2 regions of the Oceanobacillus alkalisoli genome follow, and region 2 is predicted to be linked to the other one. Evidence: predicted binding sites of a transcription regulator. Region 2 holds the regulator's gene; the other holds the start of a gene.
What was found. Region 2 encodes NrdR, which represses ribonucleotide reductase genes. Its sites were predicted from a motif close to AACACNATATATNGTGTT; they were not measured.
Positions count from the first base shown of each region.

Region 1: a site for NrdR is predicted at 4,889-4,906, ahead of nrdD (anaerobic ribonucleoside-triphosphate reductase). Genes of this name have one in related genera too.

Region 1 is NZ_JAKNRA010000001.1:345,546-355,742, reverse strand. Features, by position in the region: gene L3V42_RS01645 (LysR family transcriptional regulator) at 156-1,025, opposite strand; gene mmgD (citrate synthase) at 1,207-2,316, shown strand; gene L3V42_RS01635 (bifunctional 2-methylcitrate dehydratase/aconitate hydratase) at 2,356-3,795, shown strand; gene prpB (methylisocitrate lyase) at 3,828-4,730, shown strand; gene nrdD (anaerobic ribonucleoside-triphosphate reductase) at 4,964-6,907, shown strand; gene L3V42_RS01620 (4Fe-4S cluster-binding domain-containing protein) at 6,928-7,587, shown strand; gene L3V42_RS01615 (arginase family protein) at 7,734-8,141, opposite strand; gene L3V42_RS01610 (amino acid ABC transporter ATP-binding protein) at 8,295-9,089, shown strand; gene L3V42_RS01605 (LLM class flavin-dependent oxidoreductase) at 9,118-10,113, shown strand; gene L3V42_RS01600 (amino acid ABC transporter permease) at 10,140-10,197, shown strand, end outside.
Region 2 is NZ_JAKNRA010000004.1:229,799-239,995, forward strand. Features, by position in the region: gene thrS (threonine--tRNA ligase) at 1-1,021, opposite strand, end outside; T-box leader at 1,088-1,310, opposite strand; gene ytxC (sporulation protein YtxC) at 1,379-2,230, opposite strand; gene dnaI (primosomal protein DnaI) at 2,532-3,458, opposite strand; gene L3V42_RS08425 (replication initiation and membrane attachment family protein) at 3,485-4,834, opposite strand; gene nrdR (transcriptional regulator NrdR) at 4,851-5,333, opposite strand; gene L3V42_RS08435 (glyceraldehyde-3-phosphate dehydrogenase) at 5,541-6,575, opposite strand; gene coaE (dephospho-CoA kinase) at 6,749-7,360, opposite strand; gene mutM (DNA-formamidopyrimidine glycosylase) at 7,376-8,203, opposite strand; gene polA (DNA polymerase I) at 8,216-10,197, opposite strand, start outside.

The DNA.
Region 1 (10,197 bases), on a different contig from region 2:
CCGAGGCAGACTAAGTTCGCCACGTCCTGTGCGCCTGAGCTAAGGCCGTGCCTAAGGATGCGCATCGGTCCGCCGGGCAACTGAACGATGGTTAGTGCGCCCGAATAACTGAAAGCTCCTAACACTTACGCTCAATAAAAGGATACAGTAAATGATTATATTGCTTTTACATCTAACCCTCTAATAAAACGAATAAAGGCATGGACAATGTTCAATTGTAAGGAGTCTTCATGATAATACATCCACGTTTTTCTTATCATTGGTTCTCCTGATGGTTTATAGAGCGGTTTTACAAATAGCTCCGGATAGGGACGGACAACTAAATTTGCAAGAATGGAATATCCGAGTCCATTTACAATCATCTCTTTGCATGTTTCTACTTGATTGACTTGGATTGTTGTATGTGGACGCTCGGAATAATGATGGTACCACCATTCATCCACCATACTCTTCATATTTTCGTCCGTATGATAATCAATCCGCGGCATATTGGGAAGATCCATCCAGGTGAAATCCCACGGTGAGGCAACGCAAATTTCTTCATCATATAAAAGTTCCCTTTTTCCTTTCCATGGAAAATCTCCTTTAATAAAGCTTAAATGCACTTCATTGTTTAAAACGAGGCGGTGCATGGCACTGCTCCATCCTGTAACCATTTGGAATTCTACGTGAGGGTATTCCTGTTTAAATAATCGTAATAACTTCGGCATTTTATTAAGTGCAAAGAAATTGGATACGCCAACTCGTAATGTACCTGTGACCTGATTTTTCATGTTATTTATTTTTTCTTCCATTTTGCGTTGTTCGCGAAGCATATTTTGTGCATGTTGTGCCAATTGTTCACCTTCTGGGGTGAAGGTAACTCCTCTTCGTTTTCGTATCATGAGTTGCACATCATAATGTTCTTCTAATCTCTGGATACGCGAGGTTAGAGTGGGCTGAGAGACAAATAATTGTTCTGCAGCTTTCGTAATGTTCTCGGTAGAATAGAGAGCGGCTAACATTTCCCAGTCCTGATAATTCATGAAGTACGTCCTCCTCTTATGATATAGGAAAAGTCTATGGCTAATTATTAATATTATATATTTTTCCAATTTTACAATCAATATTATAATAATGACAGATGCGAAAACCTCATTAGGTCACTTACTTGCTAACGCTTTCGGAGATTTGAGGAAAATAAAAGATGAGGGATGGATGGTATTCATGGAAACAAAAGAAAAGTTTGTTCCAGGGTTAGAAGGAGTTATTGCGGCGGAGACATCAATTTCATTTTTGGATGTAGATGAGGAGAAAATCATCATTCAAGGCCATGATCTGATTGAGCTATCGAAAAGTAAGGAATATGCGGAAATTGTACATTTATTATTAGAAGGTACCTTACCAACACCTGCGGAAAAAATCTCCATAGAAGAAACACTGAAACAGCATTATGATGTCCCGGAAGTTGTAATCGACGTGCTTCGCTTATTATCGAAGCAGACACATTCAATGGATGGAATGCGTACTGGATTATCCGTTCTGGCTGGTTTCGATGAAGATATAGAAGACCGGACGCTTGCGGCGAATAAAAAACGGGCCTATCAATTATTAGGGCAGCTACCGACAATTACGGTCAATAGTCACCGGATTATCCACGGGGAAGAGCCAGTTTATCCGCAAGCCGATTTATCCTACAGTGCAAACTTTTTATACATGATTACCGGAAAGAAACCAAGTGATTTAGAAATTGAGATTTTTGATCGTTTGCTTCTTTTATACAGCGAGCACGAAATGCCGAATTCCACTTTTACTGCGAGAGTAATCGCCTCTACAAACTCGGATATTTACGGGGCATTAACCGGAGCAATTGCCTCTTTGAAAGGTAATTTGCATGGCGGGGCGAATGAAGCGGTCATGTATATGCTGAATGAAGTGCAAACGGTAAAAGAATTTGAGGAATTACTTCTAAATAAGCTGCAGCAAAAAGAAAAAGTGATGGGGTTTGGCCACAGGGTCTATATGAAGAAAATGGATCCGAGAGCCTTAATTACGAAAGAAGCTTTACGAAAGCTCTGCATGCGAGATGGCGATTATTCACTGCTAGAGATGTGTGAAGCGGGCGAAAGAATAATGGAAAAAGAAAAAGGGCTATACCCGAATTTAGATTATTACGCAGCACCCGTGTACTGGAAATTAGGGATCCCGATTCCACTATATACACCGATTTTCTTCAGCGCACGGACTGCTGGGTTAGCAGCTCACGTCATGGAACAGCATAGTAATAACCGACTGTATAGACCACGTGTGAATTATATTGGTGCACGTTATGTTTAGTCATACAAGTATAGAAAATGGAAATGGAGAGGACAAATGATGTTACAAACAGATGATTATCAAAAAACAGATATGTTAATAGAAGAAATCACGGATTATGTATTAAATAAGGATATTACGAGTGAAGAAGCTTTTCAAACAGCACAATATGTATTGCTTGATACCCTCGGCTGCGGCATTTTAGCGCTTGATTATCCAGAATGTACAAAACTGCTCGGACCAGTCGTGCCTGGGACCATTGTTCCTCACGGGGCGCGGGTCCCCGGGACTTCCCATGTACTCGATCCCGTTCAAGCTGCATTCAATATCGGTACGATGATTCGCTGGCTCGACTATAACGATACGTGGCTTGCAGCGGAATGGGGACACCCATCGGATAACTTAGGCGGAATTCTTGCAGTTGCCGATCACCTTAGCCAAGTAAGGATCCAGAAGGGTCAAGAACCGCTTAAAGTTGAAGAAGTACTGGAAATGATGATCAAGGCACATGAAATCCAAGGGGTGCTTGCACTCCAGAATAGTTTGAACCGGGTAGGACTTGATCATGTCTTTTTTGTAAAGATAGCGTCAACAGCAGTTGTCACGAAAATGCTTGGTGGAAATCGTGAAGAAATAACGAATGCACTAACGAATGCTTGGATTGATAATGCCAGTCTACGGACGTATCGTCATGCCCCGAATACTGGATCACGTAAATCCTGGGCTGCTGGTGACGCAACGAGTAGAGCAGTACGGCTAGCGTTGATGGCCATGCAAGGTGAAATGGGTTATCCAACTGCACTTAGTGCTCCGGGTTGGGGATTCCAAGATGTTTTATTTAATAAGAAGGAACTATTGCTTAGTCAGCCGCTGGATAGTTATGTAATGGAAAATGTGTTGTTCAAAGTTTCCTTCCCAGCTGAATTTCATGCACAAACAGCGGCAGAAGCAGGCGTACAGTTACATCCAGAAGTCGCTAGTCGCTTAGAGGAAATAGACAAAATTACGATTACAACTCATGAATCTGCTATTCGCATTATTGATAAAAAAGGACCTTTGAATAATCCGGCAGACCGGGATCACTGTTTACAATATATAACGGCTATCGCCCTGCTTGAAGGAGATGTACGTGCAGAACATTATGAGGCTGATTTTGCCGCAAATCCGATGATTAATATCCTGCGTGATAAGATGATCGTCGTAGAAAATAAGGAATATACAAAGGACTATCTAGATCCTGCTAAACGTTCAATCGCGAATGCTGTTCAAGTTCATTTTAAAGACGGGTCATCGACAGAAGAAGTGGAGCGCGAGTATCCATTAGGGCACCGCTTCAGACGTGAGGAAGCCATTCCGAAAATAATGGAGAAGTATACGGAAAACTTAGCAACCCATTATACAGATAAACAACGCAAGAAGATTGAAGCGATAAGTTATGATTATGAAAAGTTAGCAAATATGAATGTGGATGAATTTGTCGAGCTATTTCTTATAAATTAATACGTGCTAGTGATGAGAAGGAGGCCATAGATATGGCGTGGATTGTGGATCAACAGTCAACACAGAAAGAATTAGCTGAAAAATTAAAAGAAGAAATGGAAGCGGAGGATATTTTACAAATACCGGGGGCACATGATGCGATGGCTGCCTTAGTTGCAAGGGACGCAGGTTTCTCCGTTTTATATTTATCTGGCGGAGCTTATACGGCGAGCAGAGGACTGCCGGATCTTGGTATCGTTACATCAACAGAGATAGCAGAACGGGCAAGGGATCTTGTCAGAGCAACGAATTTACCAGTACTCGTTGATATTGATACAGGGTTTGGCGGTGTATTAAACGTGGCACGCACAGCGCGGGAAATGGTGGAAGCAAATGTAGCTGCCGTTCAGATTGAAGACCAGCAGCTTCCCAAGAAATGTGGACATTTAAATGGAAAACAGCTCGTTCCGACAGAGGAAATGGTACAAAAGATTAAAGCAATTAAAGAAGTTGCTCCTTCCTTAGTTGTCGTCGCCAGAACGGATGCACGGGCGGTAGAAGGACTAGATGCAGCAGTCCGGCGCGCAGCAAGTTATGTTGAAGCTGGTGCCGATGCAATCTTCCCTGAAGCTTTACAAACGGATGAAGAATTCCGTCTGTTTGCTGAAAAAGTGGATGCCCCGCTGCTTGCGAATATGACGGAGTTTGGGAAGACACCATTTATTACTGCAGAAGAATTTCAGAATATGGGCTTCCGTATGGTCATTTATCCGGTAACTTCTTTGAGAGTAGCAGCAAAGGCATATGAACGGATCTTTACCCTGATCAAAGAGCAAGGCTCGCAAGCAGATGGTGTATTTAATATGCAGACGAGAAAAGAACTATACGAAACGATTTCTTATGATGATTTTGAAGAATTAGATCAGACGATTGCAAAAACAGTATTAGAAGACTAGTCTATTGAAAAAGATAGGTGCCAAAGAGGAATTTGCCTCCGCACCTATCTTTTTCAAATTAGTTAAAAATGCAGGGGACCGTGAGTAACCTCACAAAACTGTCAAATAGTCGTACTCTTTTCGACACAATCTATATATAGTGATGGAGGTCACTTGGTGGTACAATATATTGTGTTAAGGTGAAGGTGGTTCATCAAGTTATGGATTAAAATGTCTAAAGGAGAGGGATTAATATGTTCCAAAGTACAATGGATATTGTTCAGAAATTCACATCACAGCAAGAGAATAAGCAAACAGATTATTTAAGACATGAAAATAGTAATTATGTCTATTCCTTACCACTTTTAAGGCACAATCTAACGAATCATGCAGAGGAAGAATTTTTATTTACACAAATTCTACCACCAAGAATGAAAGAGCTTTATGATGACGGTGTCGTTTATGTCCATGACAAACAGCTTGCCCCGTATTGTGTATCCATCAGTTGTATGGATATCGCGACAAAAGGAATTCCAACGCTTGCTAAAAACATGATTACTTCTAAACCAGCGAAGCGGATACCTACTTTACTCAGGCATTTCAGTAATGTTGTTACATTAGTATCCCAACAGGTTTCCGGTGCGGTGATGTTGGCACAGCTTTCTACCATTACAGCTTCTTATTTATTCGATGAAGAAAGCAGGGGCACTACATATACTGATGAGGAATTAGCAGAACTGTTTCAAAGTCTGATTTGGGAGCTTAATATGCCGCTTCGGTCCGGAGCTCAGAGTAGTTTTTCAAATATTACGTTAGAGTTTGGGAAGCCGTCTGAGGAAATCAAGGATGAATACGTTGTAATCGGCGGAGAAGGAAGGAATATACAATATAAAGATATTCCAGAGGTTTACTTTGACCGAATGAACCGGGCAATTATTGAGGTAATGAGGAACGGAACAGGAAGCAATGGCATTCCATTTACCTTCCCATTATTAACGGTGCAAATTGATGATTACTTCAATTATGAAAATCCCGTGTTTATCGAACTATTGGATAAAATGTATCAATGGGGTGGCGTCTATTTCGAAAACTTTAAAACAAAGCCATTTGAAGATCCGTATTATAAAACTCTGAATCCGCTAATCCAGGCGAAAGATCCTGAAGTGAGCAGAAGTCTTTGCTGCAGACTGCAAATTAATTTAGAAACGCTCTCGAAAGCGGGAGGAGGCGTGTTCGGATCATCAACCGGTTCAACAGGCGCTGTCCAAGTACTGAATTTAAATATGAACCGAGTTCTTCTGGAATTCGGACATGATATGGAACTTGTGAAAGTGAAGATCCGTGAATATATGGAAGTCATGCAAGAAGCGCATATGGCAAAAAGAAAATGGATAGAAGCGAACAAAGAATTATATCCTACTTTCTTTGCTTATAATAAAGATTTTAAAAACTATTTTAACGTGTTTGCCCTTACAGGTATGAATGAAGGATTAATTAACTTAGGATATCAAGACGGGATGAAAGATAAAGCTGGCAAAATGGTTGCTCATGCTATTATGCAATATATGACCGAGATTGTAAATGAATTCATTGTACGCGATAAAGTTGCCTGCGGGATTGAATATGCACCAGCTGAAAATGCAGCGATTAAATTAGCCCGCCATGACCTGAAATGGGGAAAAGCAAACGAGCGGGAAGTGTTTGTACAAGGTGAAGGAGAGAATCCATATTTGACGAGCGGTTGTATGACGCCATTTTCGGAAGAGGATTTTCTGGAACAGTTGGAGAATAGCGCTGAATTTCAAGGATATGCAACCTCTGGAAGTGTTTTACACCACTTCTTGGAAGCGAAGGTAAAACCGGAAAGTTTGGCGAAATATTTGGATAAAATCTTTGAGAAGCCGATCAATTATATTACATTAACACCGACGATTACTTCTTGCATGGAGTGTGGCCAAAGAATCGTTGCGGAAGATGCAAAAAATATAGATCAGTGTCCGGTCTGCGATTCAGAAGATATTGCGACCTTCAGCAGAGTGATCGGGTATTTGAAAATGATCTCAAGAAACAGGATCCACGTCGATGAGAAGGGCTATTATGAAGGAAAATATAATTTCTGGTCTAAAGCAAGAAGGCATGATTGGACCATTAGAAAAAGATTGAAAGAAGATGCGTTAAAGGAGGTTGTTCGTCGTTAATACACGGTGAACATATGATAATGAAACTATATAATACCTTTATTCGCACATTTACCGATTTGCCTGATCATACGACTTTATTGATTCATTCTTTATCTGGTTGTCCACTCCATTGTTTCGGGTGTCATAATTATGATGAAATCGTTGCAAACACACCGAAAGAATATAAAACGCTAGATGATCTTTATGACTATTTAAAGAAAAGTGGTTTTCTGTTTGATGCAATTATGTTCAGCGGTGGGGAATTCCTCATTAACCCATTGGACAAGGTTTGCGATTTATTGAGGCAAGTAAGAAATCTTTTTGATGGGAAAATCATCGTAACGACAAGCGGTATTTATTATAATAAGTTACGGACTTTATATGACAAGCAGCTTGTTGATGGTATCCATATCGATATGAAGTTGCCGTATCACGCATTGGACACTGAAAAAGATGCACAAATTTATAATGACATTATGGGAATCACGCCGAGTGAAAAACTTGTGGACCAATTAATCGCTAGTGTTGACGCGGTTATTGAACATAATTCGGTGTTGGATCAAGTTCGGACCGTTCGTTATCCTTTGCTGGATGATGCATTTTTTACAGAGATAAGACATTTTGTTGAAGAGAGAAAAGCTTATTATGATAGTATTGTACCTTATTACCTGAATGAATTTATTTATCCGGAAAATTAGTGGAACAGGTCTAGCTTCTTTAGCTATTTGGATAAGGAATAAGACAGAACCCCTCCTGAGTTGGATTAGGCTCAAGAGGGGTTCATTATTTACTTAAATTTGCTTCATTCTATTGGGTTAGAGGTTATTGTCTATACCCCATTGTATTAAGCGTGTAAAACTTCTGGGTCGTGATCCGTCTTTCTTAACCAATGCAGTATATGTTTTACTAAAAATTCGTTTGCGTAACTGTTTTTCTTTATTGCTGTTACGATCTCCCGTTCAAATTCCGTCATCGGACTTACCGGATATTCTCCGCAAATATCAATTCCGCTTATCTTCCGGTATTTCATAATTTCTTTAACGATAATAAGAAGTTGCCGTAATCGCATATTTCCGTGGTCCCAAGCAGTAATTGCTTCTCTTTTGTCCAACGCGTCTTTATCTATGCTGAGGTATACGAGTTCGATTGAAATTTCTTTTAGAATGGACTGAAGTGCCTTTTTAGTGAAAAAAATCACAATTAAATATTGAATCGTATATGTACTATTATACATTAAGATTATTTTCAGCATTAATTCCCCTTTTTCATCTTGGAAAATAATATATTAGACTTTTGCCTATTGTCAGTTGACTAATTAGGTGCTATAATCAATTCAATTTCCAATCCTTAGTAAATTGGTGTGAATACTAGATTATTAATTTGCGCACTTGAAAGGTGGATATTGATGATAAAAGTATCGAACATACGGAAGAGCTTTAAAGACCATGTTGTCTTGAAAGACATTAGTTTTGATGTCGATGAGGGAGAAGTTGTCGTAATTATTGGACCGTCTGGTTCCGGGAAATCAACACTCCTGCGTTGCATGAATTTTTTAGAAAGACCGGATTCAGGTCAAATTGAAATTGGTGGTGTCGCGATAGACGTGAATCAAACGAAACGGACAACGATAAATAAATTAAGAATGCAAACCTCTATGGTGTTTCAGCATTACAATTTATTTAAAAATAAAACAGCATTAGAAAATGTCACCCATGCTTTAGTCGTAGCGAAGAAGATGAAAAAAGAAGCTGCGAAAGAAATGGGAAGAGATTTACTGAGTCAAGTAGGAATCTTGGATAAAGCGAATCAATATCCGATTGCACTGTCTGGCGGGCAACAACAGCGGGTTGGAATAGCCCGGGCGCTTGCAGTTAATCCATATGCGATTCTCTTCGATGAACCGACTTCTTCACTTGATCCCGAGTGGGTAGGAGAAGTGCTTCGTGTCATTTCTAAAATCGCGAATCATAATAAAACGATGATTATCGTCACGCATGAAATGAACTTTGCCCGTGATATCGCGGATAAAGTAATTTTCATGGCCGATGGAGCAATTGTTGAGCAAGGGACACCAGAAGAGATATTCGATCATCCCAAGAAGGAGCGGACGAAAAAGTTTTTAAAGGACTTCCATCGAAATCATGGCTCTGCTGACGACTCGGCTAATCCAACTGAACATGTAAAGGAGCTAGCCTTGTAATCGTAAAGTATAGGAGGGGGAGAATACTTTGACATATAAATTAGGAATACTTGATCAAAGCCCGATTTCACCGGGGAAAACAGCGGGAGATGCGTTGAGGCGGACGGTCGAATTGGTGCAAAAAGCAGAAGAATGGGGTTACGAACGCTTTTGGGTTTCAGAACACCATCAGACGCTTGACCTTGCAGGGACTTCCCCAGAAGTGCTCGTCTCTCATTTATTAGCAAAAACAACTTCGATTAAAGTTGGTTCAGGCGGAGTGATGCTCCAGCATTATAGTCCGTTCAAGGTAGTAGAAGATTTCCAGCTATTATCCTTGCTCTCCCCTGGGAGAGTTGAGCTCGGGATAGGGAAGGCGCCAGGCGGTTTTTCATTGGCTACGCAAGCCTTGCGTTACGGTGGCGCTGGCAGTGATGTTAAGTTTGATGAACGATTTAGGACGCTTCATCATTTTATTCATGACACATTGCCGGAAGACCATGAATTGTATGGCGCGGAGGCTCTTCCGAAACCAGACGAAAAAGTACCTGTATTTCTGCTTGGAGCAAGTGCAAACAGTGCTAAGCTTGCGGCAGAGCAGGGCGCGAACTTCGTATATGCTCACTTTTTAAACAGTAATAATGATTTTCTCAAAGAAGCTATTCAGCAATATCGAAAGATCTATCCAGAAGGGAAATTTATCGTTGCGGTTGCTTCCTTTGCTGCAGAAACGCAAACAGCGGCAGAGCAAGAAGCACGTGATTATAAAATTTATAAAATCTTCACCGAAAGTGGCCGGTCGATGTCTGTAAGAACTCTTGATCAAGTTGAAGCCTTCCGCGAACAGACGGATGAAATCATTACAGAAATCAAGGAGCAGGAAGTGGAGATGATTGCGGGCAGTCCGGATTTTGTGAAAAATGAATTTGATAAGCTTGCATCTGCTTTTGGAGTTGAGGAGTTCATTATCCATACACCAATATTGGATGAAGAGAAACGATTGAGGTCATATGAGTTATTAAGTGAATTAGCAGTATTTGTTTGAAGTAAATAAAAGAGGAAGTGGTTTTATTGAATATCGATTTCGGTTATGTCGTGCAAATCATTCCGGAATTACTCACCTATTTGC
Region 2 (10,197 bases):
GGTGTGGACAGTTCATTGGACGGAGTACTAATGTTTCGTTGTCCATCTCCATGGACGGGAACATATCTTCTTGATAATGATCCCAGTGACCACTTGTCTGATAAAGTTCTTTACTACCAAGAACAGGAGTATAAACATGGTCATAACCTAGCTTTTCTTCCAGGTCAACGATGTAGCGTTCAACGATTCTCCGGATTGTCGCACCTTTTGGTAACCACAGTGGTAATCCTTGACCGACTTTTTGAGAGACAGTGAATAAATCGAGTTCTTTACCGAGCTTGCGGTGGTCCCTTTCTTTTCTCTCTTCCAATATTTTTAGATATTCTTCAAGCTGAGATTTCTTTTCAAATGCTGTTCCGTAAATTCGCTGCAGCTGTTGATTATCGCTATCGCCTCTCCAGTAAGCACCAGATATACTAAGTAATTTAAAGACTTTTATTTTGCTTGTACTCGGCACATGCACACCGCGACATAGATCAAAAAATTCGCCCTGCTCATAAATCGTTACCGTTTCACCTTCTGGAATAGCATCAATTAATTCAAGCTTCAGGTTGTCACCGATTTCTGCAAAGCGTTTCTTCGCCTCGGCTCTTGAAACCTCAACCCGTTTAATTTCTAAGTTTTCGTCCACGATACGTTGCATTTCTTTTTCGATTTTCGGCAGGTCTTCCGGAGTAAGCGCATGCTCCATATCCATGTCATAGTAAAATCCTTCTTCAATGACTGGGCCTACTCCAAATTTCACGTCACCGTATAGCCGTTTGATTGCCTGAGCAAGCAAGTGTGCTGTTGAATGACGCAGGATATCAATTCCTTCATCATCTCGGTATGTTAAGATTTGGATCTCTCCGCCGTCTTCAATCGGGCGTCGTAAATCCCACGGTTCACCATTAAGCTTAATTGCTAATGCTTGTTTTCGTAATCCTGGTGAAATGGAAGCTGCAACTTCTTCCCCTGTTGTGCCTTTTGAGAATTCCTTTTTATTCCCATCCGGGAAGACTAACGTAATTTCTTCTGCCATCACAAGTCATCTCCTATAACAAATTTATAAGTAAAACAATAAAAAAACCGTCTCTCTGCATTCATGCAAAGGGACGGTATATTTCTATAACGTGGTTCCACCCAAATTCCGATTTTTAAAAAATCGCTTCTAGTCTTTAACGCAGATTAGACGCTGCCGTTTACTTCAATTCCACAGCAGGGCTCAGAGGTGGTAATTATCTGATTGTATACAGAAAGCTTTCAGCCGGGGCTTCCTTCTCTTATCTATACAAATATACAAATAATCATGTCCTCTTCATCGCTTGATTTGTATGATTACTTGTATTATAGCGCCCGTTTATTAGAAAATCAAGTGTTGAAATTATTTTGCTGTACGCTATTTATTTCTAATGGTGGAATACGTGTATGGAAAATCCTTGTATGCTTGAATGTCGACCCTCTCCTGGAATATATTCAGGATTGTTTGGGTCCTGGGGCTTGATGGATCGTCCACATACAATTTGATTTTCTCTGGAGCGAGTGCAATCAACGGTGTCAGGTTCCATTCTTCTTCAGGTAAACCAAACAGATATAGGGGGACTTTTTCCATGATGGAACGCAATTCCACTTTAGAATACGGTCTGCCGCTAAGCTTATAATAACTGAATATATTTCCTCCAACCACATGAATCAGCGGTACGACAGGTTCTTTCTTAACGATGTATTCTCTTAGTGTATTAATGAATGATTGATGTTCTTCTTCTCGCTTGAACTCATCAATGGCCAGTCCAACATAATGGATAAGGTCTTGTTTGAAAGCCTTCATGCCAGTCTGAACAATCCAATCGAAATGTACATTTTGTGCATTGCGGATGTGCATAAGGAAAATTGCACGTAATAATTGAACTGGATGCTTATTTTTACGCAGTATTTTACAATCCTCATCCTCTCCAGTTACAATCCATTCTGCATGCTCATAAATCTGCTCGATTTCATGCCCATCTGTAAAATAATAAGTATCTTGAATGATTTCATTGATAATACTCCTTAACCGATGTGTGACATAAACATTGACCAAAGATACAGCGATCGACTGGAAAATGATTTCATTTAATGGTTCCTCGTTAATCGTAAGTTGATTCCCACGTTTTTCATGGACTTGCCAATACACAGCGATCTGTTTGTTTTGCTGAAATAATCGCTCACAAAAACTTATGACCTCCTTGTCCGACTCAAAGAAAATATCCATTTTTTTCACATCACCCTCATTTACAACCAAACTGCTATATTATATGGACGAGTTGTGAAAAAAATGATAAAACTGCTAAAACTAGTTTTAAGTAAAAATACTCCCTTCTAGTATTAATTCCATTTTTTACTAGAAGTTGTGTTCAAAAAGGAGGATAAAAAGGACCGAAAAATTCGAGGCGGCGAAGCTTTTCGCACCGGAATGTACGTTAGTAGGTACATGAGGAGCGGAAAAGCGAGCCAACGAAGAAGTTCGAAGTGTCATTTTTACCGGACTTTTTGAACAACCTCTAGAGAGTTCATTATTTCCTGCGGTTATAGCCTTGAACTTGCATGATGTCGCTCACTTGTTGGATTCGCTCAATGATTCTTGCTGCCTTTAGTGTTTCAACACCTGTTCTTGTTGTTGCAAGATGGGTTTCGAGTTGTTCCAAATTATAATTAGATGTGAAGAAGACAGGCAGCCCCTCCATCATGCGGTATTGCAGAATGGAACTTAAAATTTCATCTCGGAACCATGCGGAATGCATCTCAGCACCGATGTCATCTAACATGAGAATATCAGTCGTTTTAAAGAGATCCATCTTCTTGTTTACGGAGTCATCTTTTAACGAGGCCTTCATTTCTCTTACAAATTCAGGCATATAAATGATCGTTGATGATATATTGTACTTTTTTAATTCATTGGCAAGAGCTCCTAATAGGAAAGTTTTTCCTACACCAAAAATCCCGTGTAAGTATAAGCCTTTTTTCGGTATCTCCTGTTTCGCTTGTTCCAGAAAGGCAAATATTTTTAATAATACTTGCGTTCTCGAAGAATCATTATCAATATCAGATAGTCTCGCCTCTAATATTTCTTTTGGCATGTATAGACTCTGAATTAATTTATTCTGCTCTTGTTCCTTTTCGGCAAGTAATCTGCTATGACATTTTTCATAACGGATATGAATCTCATCCCCTGTCACTTGCAATATCGGTGAGTACCCCTGAACCATATTTATACATTGCCCAAAGGATGCACATTGATCGCATTGCTTTGATTGAGACTTATATTCATATAATTTAATTAGACTTTTATCAATCTCTTCTTGAGCTAATTCCGGGTGAATAGCGAGGAACTCTTTAATTTCTGCATCTTGAAGGAGTTCTTGTTTCATTTTTTGATAATTTTCTTTAAAACTTTCACTTCGATTCATCCACGCTTTTAAGCTTGACTGGATTGGTTTCACTAAAAATCACCCTTTTAACGACTCGTTTAATTTCCTTCTGAATATTGTTGCAGCAATTGCGCGACCTTCCATTGCTCATTGTTCATCGCAGGAGTTTCTTTTTCTTCTTTTTTCTCTTTATGTTTCCCTGACTTGTACCAATCCGGTACAATATCATTACTAGCGGTCCGCCCGTAATTTCTTTGTTTATTATCTGCTCGTTTTGCTTTCGCTTGTTCATAATTCGCCTTTTCTTTTTTCGCAAATTCCATTGCTTCTCTTGCTGTTTGTAATTTCGCCCGGGACCAATGACTTGCGATTTTCTCTAAATATGCTCTGGACAGTTTCATGTTTGTCTGGAGTAGCACATAATGAATAAGAACATTCATGACGGCTGGCGGGAGTCCTTGTGTCGTCATTACATCACTGATTAATTTCATATCTTGGGCGGATGCTGAACTTCCGCTTGATAAGTCTTCGAGTAATTGTTTCGGCGTAATGGTTTCTAATTCACGAATTAATAATTCTTCTCTCGTAAGCGGCTTTTTCAGATCTTCCGCTTCGGCCGTTTGCTCGTTCGCTTCTTTCTTCTCAACAAGTCGAATTGGCCGGCTATTACTTTTCGCCACGTAAATATCATGACAAGCTTGTTTAAACTCTTCCCTATCGAGATAATTCTCCTCATTCAGTGACCAATTGACCGCTTTATCAATTTCAAAGCTTTCCAAGTCATAAAGGATGAGCATATGAGAAATCAATTTCCGATTTTCTTTTGTCAGGACTCGGTAAACAGGTATCATCCGCTGTTTTAACATTTGTTCCAGCCACTGAAAATCGACGGTTCCATCTTCTTCAATTGCCACATGTTCGGAAACAGTCACCTGAACCATGCCTTCTGTAGGGGTAGTTTGGAACACTTCTTGAAAATCCACGGTAATATTCTCACCAGTTTCCAAATTTTCATTTCCCGCGAACAGTTTTTTTAGCTGGTTAAACCTCTGCTCTCCAAGATGATGATAGAGGAGGGAGGAACACATCGCTTCTTCAAAGAAACTTTTTGAATCGAACGGACACTGCAGGTCATATGTGTAAACCGTAAGTTCGTCCTTTTCTTGTTTAAATGTTCGTAGTAAGCCGATAGCTTCTAATTTCAAACGGGCATCATAAATTTTATCTAGTGGCAGCATCATATAATTCATTAATGTATGATGTGTTTGCGGTATTCTTTCAGCCTGCAGGGATACTTCATTCGTAAGTGTCAAATAAAGCATGAGTGCCTCAGAACCGATAAGCGGTTGATATAGATGTGTCAATGATTGCAAATAATCGACAGGCAATGCTTTGTCCATTCGAACAAAAAATCCATCGACAGGCAATAGCTGTCCTATGCTTTTCACTGGATATTCACCCTTTTTATTCTTCCTTTTCCGCTTCATCTTGTTCTTCTGTATTAATCAATTCTTTCAATTCATCTAGAAAAACAGTTACATCTTTGAATTGACGATAGACTGAGGCAAAGCGAACATAGGCCACTTCATCAACCTTAGAAAGTCTCTCCATCACCATCTCTCCGATTAATTCCGAGTCCACTTCTGACGAACCGAGACTTCTTAATTCTTTTTCAACCTCAAGCGCAATCTCTTCCATCGTTTCAACAGGAACCGGCCGTTTCTCACAGGCCCGGATTAACCCGCGAGTCAGTTTGTCCCGGGAAAATTCTTGACGCATCCCATCTTTTTTAACGACGATTAATGGAACTTCCTCCATCCGTTCAAATGTTGTGAAACGCTGACCACATCGTTCACATTCTCTACGACGACGAATCGCTCTTCCGTCTTCAATTGGACGGGAATCGGTTACTTTTGTATTTTTATAATTACAGTTTGTACAATGCAACTTCGCTCACCTCTCTACCTTCAAACAAGTTCATTTTTTAGGATAGAAGCTCCCACTTCTAAATGTAAAAATAATATATCCTTTATTTTAACATGTTTCCGTGAAATCTTCTATCCGATTCAAAAAACGGCATTTTTAAATTCTAAAAAGATGCATCTTCGTCCGGCTGCCCACAGAACGAAAAATGCATCTTTTAGAAGTTTCACGTTATGATATTTTAGCAGTTTGTTTGTACAATAGCGATTCGCCGACTAATTTCGTCAGATCAAGAACGCGTGCAGAATAGCCCCATTCATTATCATACCAAGCAAGGACTTTAATCTTCTTATCCTCCATGACAATTGTTGATAACCCGTCAATGATTGCTGATGAATCGGTTGTTGTAAAATCGATGGACACAAGCGGGTCCTCCATATAACTAATGATACCATTATAATCTCTTGCCGCTGCATCTTTAAAGGCACAATTCACTTCTTCCACCGTAACACTTTCTTCTACGTCAACAACTAGGTCAACAAGTGATACATCAGGGGTAGGAACTCGTAATGCCATACCGTGCAATTTGCCATTCAGATGTGGTAATACTTCTCCAAGTGCTTTCGCAGCTCCTGTGGAAGTTGGGATAATGGACTGTGTGCAGCCACGCGCACGGCGCAAGTCTTTATGTGGGTTATCCAAGTTCTGCTGGTCGTTTGTGAATGCATGAACCGTCGTCATTAATCCGTTCACGATACGGAAACGATCATCCAGTACTTTCACAACCGGTGCTAAACAGTTCGTCGTACAGGATGCATTCGATACAATATGGTGGATATTTCCGTTATATTCCTCATCATTTACACCAACAACGATTGTTTTATCGATTTCTTTACCCGGTGCCGTAATTACGACCTTTTTCGCACCAGCTTGAAGATGCAATCCTGCTGTTTCGTTTGTCTTAAACTTTCCTGTCGCTTCAATCACAACATCTATATTAAATTCTTTCCATGGAAGCTTATCTGGTTCCCTGGAACTGACAAGCTCGACTTTTTTTCCGTTAATTTCCAGCGCATCATCAAGCGCTTTCACTTCCCCTTCAAAAATACCATGAACACTATCATATTTTATTAAATGTGCCAGCGTTTCGGGTGGATAGCTCGCATTCACTGCTACGACTTCAAATTGTTCATTTACAACAGCTTGACGGAAAACCATTCTCCCGATACGTCCAAACCCATTAATTGCGATACGAATTTTATCCATCTTTAACCCATTCCTCCCAATAAGTTATACTTTATTATGTATTATTACAATTAGTATAACACATTAAGTCTGGGATGTGTGCTATTTCCATCATAATTACAATATTTTAATATTATCAAAGTTGGATGTTCTTATTCATATCTTATGCAGGCTGTTTGATTTCGGCACTGCTACTAGTTATCTGCTTCGAGCACATTCCATTCTTTCAGCAGTTGCTTCAATTGCGTATATGTTTCTTCCTTTGATCCATTATTATTAATCGTTCTATCAGCCCTAGCCGCTTTTTCCTCCACTGGCATTTGCGATAGAATTCGCTGCATCGCCTCTTCCTCTGTAAATTCGTTTCGTTTCATTAATCGCTGTAATTGAATCTCCTGATTGACATAAACGACGAGGGTTTTATCTGCAAAATGTTCGAGCTTACTCTCAAACAGCAACGGAATATCAAGAACAATACAACGATTTCCCGACGTAATGAAGTGGTCTCTTTTTTCAATCAATCTTTTCCGTATCGCAGGATGGACGATATTATTTAATTGCTTCCGTTTCACCTCATCGCTAAAAACAATTTCACCGAGCCGTTTCCGGTTAAGCGTCTGATCTTCAAGCAAGATATCCTCACCAAAAGACTGAACAACTTTTTTATAAGCTGTTTCTCCAGGTTCCACTACTTCTCTTGCTAATATATCTGCATCAATGACCGGAATATCAAGTTCTCTAAACATGTTAGCAACGGTACTTTTCCCTGTTGCAATACTGCCAGTCAAACCAATGATTAAACTCAAGATTTTCTCCCCCCTTTAGAGTGGCTGGCATTTGGTACATACGTGGGTACCTCTGCCAGCCACTTTCATTTTTATTATTTCTTGTCCGCACTGTTTGCATTGTTCATTTTCTTGCCCATAGACGAACAGCTCCTGTTGGAACATGCCCATCTCGCCAGTTGAATCCACATAAGAACGGATTGTTGTACCTCCCGCCTCAACAGCTTCAGTCAAGGTGATGATTGCCGCATCTTTAATTTTTTCAATCTCACTATTTTTTAACGTGTTTGCCCGTCTCATCGGGTGTACCCCTGCTTTAAACAACGTCTCGTCCACGTATATATTGCCTAGACCAGTTACAACCGATTGATCAAGCAATACTGCTTTAATCAATCGCTCCGTCTTATTCAGTTTCTCTTTGAAATAAGAAAAACTGAAGGACGAATCAAATGGTTCTGGGCCTAATTTACGAAGTGGGTCGTGTGCCATCTCTTCCCCAATTGGATAAAGATGCATCGTGCCAAATTTGCGGACATCATGATAATACAGTGCATCCCCGTCTGTAAAGGTGAAAATAACATGGGTATGTTTATCTTTCTCTGTTTCTGTTGGAACAACCCGATACTTCCCTTCCATCCGTAAGTGGGAAACCAAACAGTAGTCATCCAAATAAAATAACAGGAATTTCCCTCTCCGGCTTAGCCGCCTTATCGTCTGGCCAATCAATAGATGCTTAAACTGTTCCACATCTTCCGGATGCTTAATAATCTTTCCCCAATGAACCTCAACTGCTGCAATTGTTTTCCCTTGAGTTAAATGTTCAAGTGTTCGTTTTATCGTTTCTACCTCTGGTAACTCCGGCATTTCCTAGTCTCCTTATTTAGCGTCAAACCAGCTTTTCCCGTACTCATAATCAACTTTGAGCGGTACGAGTATTTCAATCGTCTGTTCCATTGTTGCTGGTACTATTTCAATTAATCGATCCAATTCCGATTTCGGTGCTTCTAAGATCAGTTCATCATGAACTTGCAGAAGCATACGGGCTTCGAGCTTCTCTTCTTTTAATTTATGATGAAGGTCGATCATTGCCTGCTTAATAATGTCAGCGGCACTTCCTTGAATCGGCGTATTCATTGCTGTTCGCTCTGCAAAACTTCTTCTATTGAAATTCCGGCTTGTAATCTCTGGTAAATATCTTCTCCGGTTCATGATTGTCGTTACATATCCCTGCTGTTTTGCAGTTTGAACAATGTCATCCATATAATCCTTTACCCCTGGATAACTTTCGAAATAACGTTCAATGAATTGCTTCGCTTCTTTCCGAGTGATTCCAAGGTTTTGTGAAAGACCGTAGTCACTAATTCCATAAACGATACCGAAGTTCACCGCTTTTGCTTGCCTACGCATATCTGATGTCACTGCATCTTTCTCAACATGGAATACATCCATCGCAGTCCTCGTATGAATATCCATATCATGTTGGAAAGCATCTACCAGTTTTTCATCTTTTGCAAAATGAGCGAGCACCCGTAATTCGATTTGCGAATAATCTGCAGCAAAAATAATCCAATCCTTCTCAGATGGTACGAATGCGCGCCTGATTTTCCTCCCTTCTTCCAAACGGATCGGGATATTTTGCAAGTTAGGATCGACCGAACTTAATCTTCCCGTTTGAGTAAGTGCCTGGTTGAAGCGGGTATGGATCTTGCTTGTATCCTTATCCACAACTTTCAATAGCCCTTCAATATAAGTGGATTGTAATTTTCCAAGCTGGCGATAGAGCAAGATCTTCGGAATAATTTCATGTTCTTGTTCCAATTGTTCAAGTACATCAGCAGCTGTCGAGTAACCGGTCTTTGTCTTTTTAATGACAGGTAGCCCTAATTTTTCAAATAAAATCGGTCCGAGCTGTTTCGGGGAATTAATATTAAATTCTTCACCGGCAAGCTCATGAATTTCATGAATTAACGTATCTAATCTTGCTTTTAAATCGACTTCCATTTCTTTCAGACGGTCTGTATCGACTAACACACCTTGATGCTCCATCTCACCTAAAATTAAAGCAAGCGGCATTTCCAGCTCTGCCAGTAATTCATATTGCTCATTTTCCTTCAATTGCTCGGTCATACCTGCCTGTAATTCAAATAATGCGAGCGCTTTTCTTGCAATATGCTCAGCTGTTATTTCTTTTTCAGGCACCTTCATCTTAGCGCCTTTCCCGTACACTTCCTCATCAAAGAGGATATCCGTATAACCGTGTCTGTTTCCAATTGCCGGGATATCATGATTGTTCTCAGATGGATTCAAGAGATACGATGCTAGAAGCATGTCAAACGTAATCCCCTTGATTCCAATATTATTTCGAAGGAGAGCAACAACTGTTTCTTTTGCATCAAACACAGCTTTTTTCATCGCTGGATCTTCTGCCCACGTTTTAAATGCAACGGATTCGAGAGCGAGATCCGTCGGGATAAAATAATTACCTGATTCATTGACTACACCAAATCCGACAATCGGAGCCTGATGATAATTCTCTTCAATGATTTCAACGACTAACGCACTATCACCACTAAAGATTGTTTCATCCACTTTTGAAACAATTTCATAGTCAAGCTTTCTCATTGGAACTGTTTCTTCTTCCTCTTCACCTGCATCTGCTGCAAATCTGTTCAGAAGCGAATTGAACCCGAGTTCCTTGAAAACAGCAATCACTTGATTCTTCTCAAACCCGGTAAAAACAATATCATCTGTTGAGATACTAATCGGAGACTCACGGTCGATTGTAACAAGTTTTCTACTCATAAAGGCTTCCTCTTTATGATTCGTAAGATTTTCTTTTAATTTCTTCCCGCCTATTT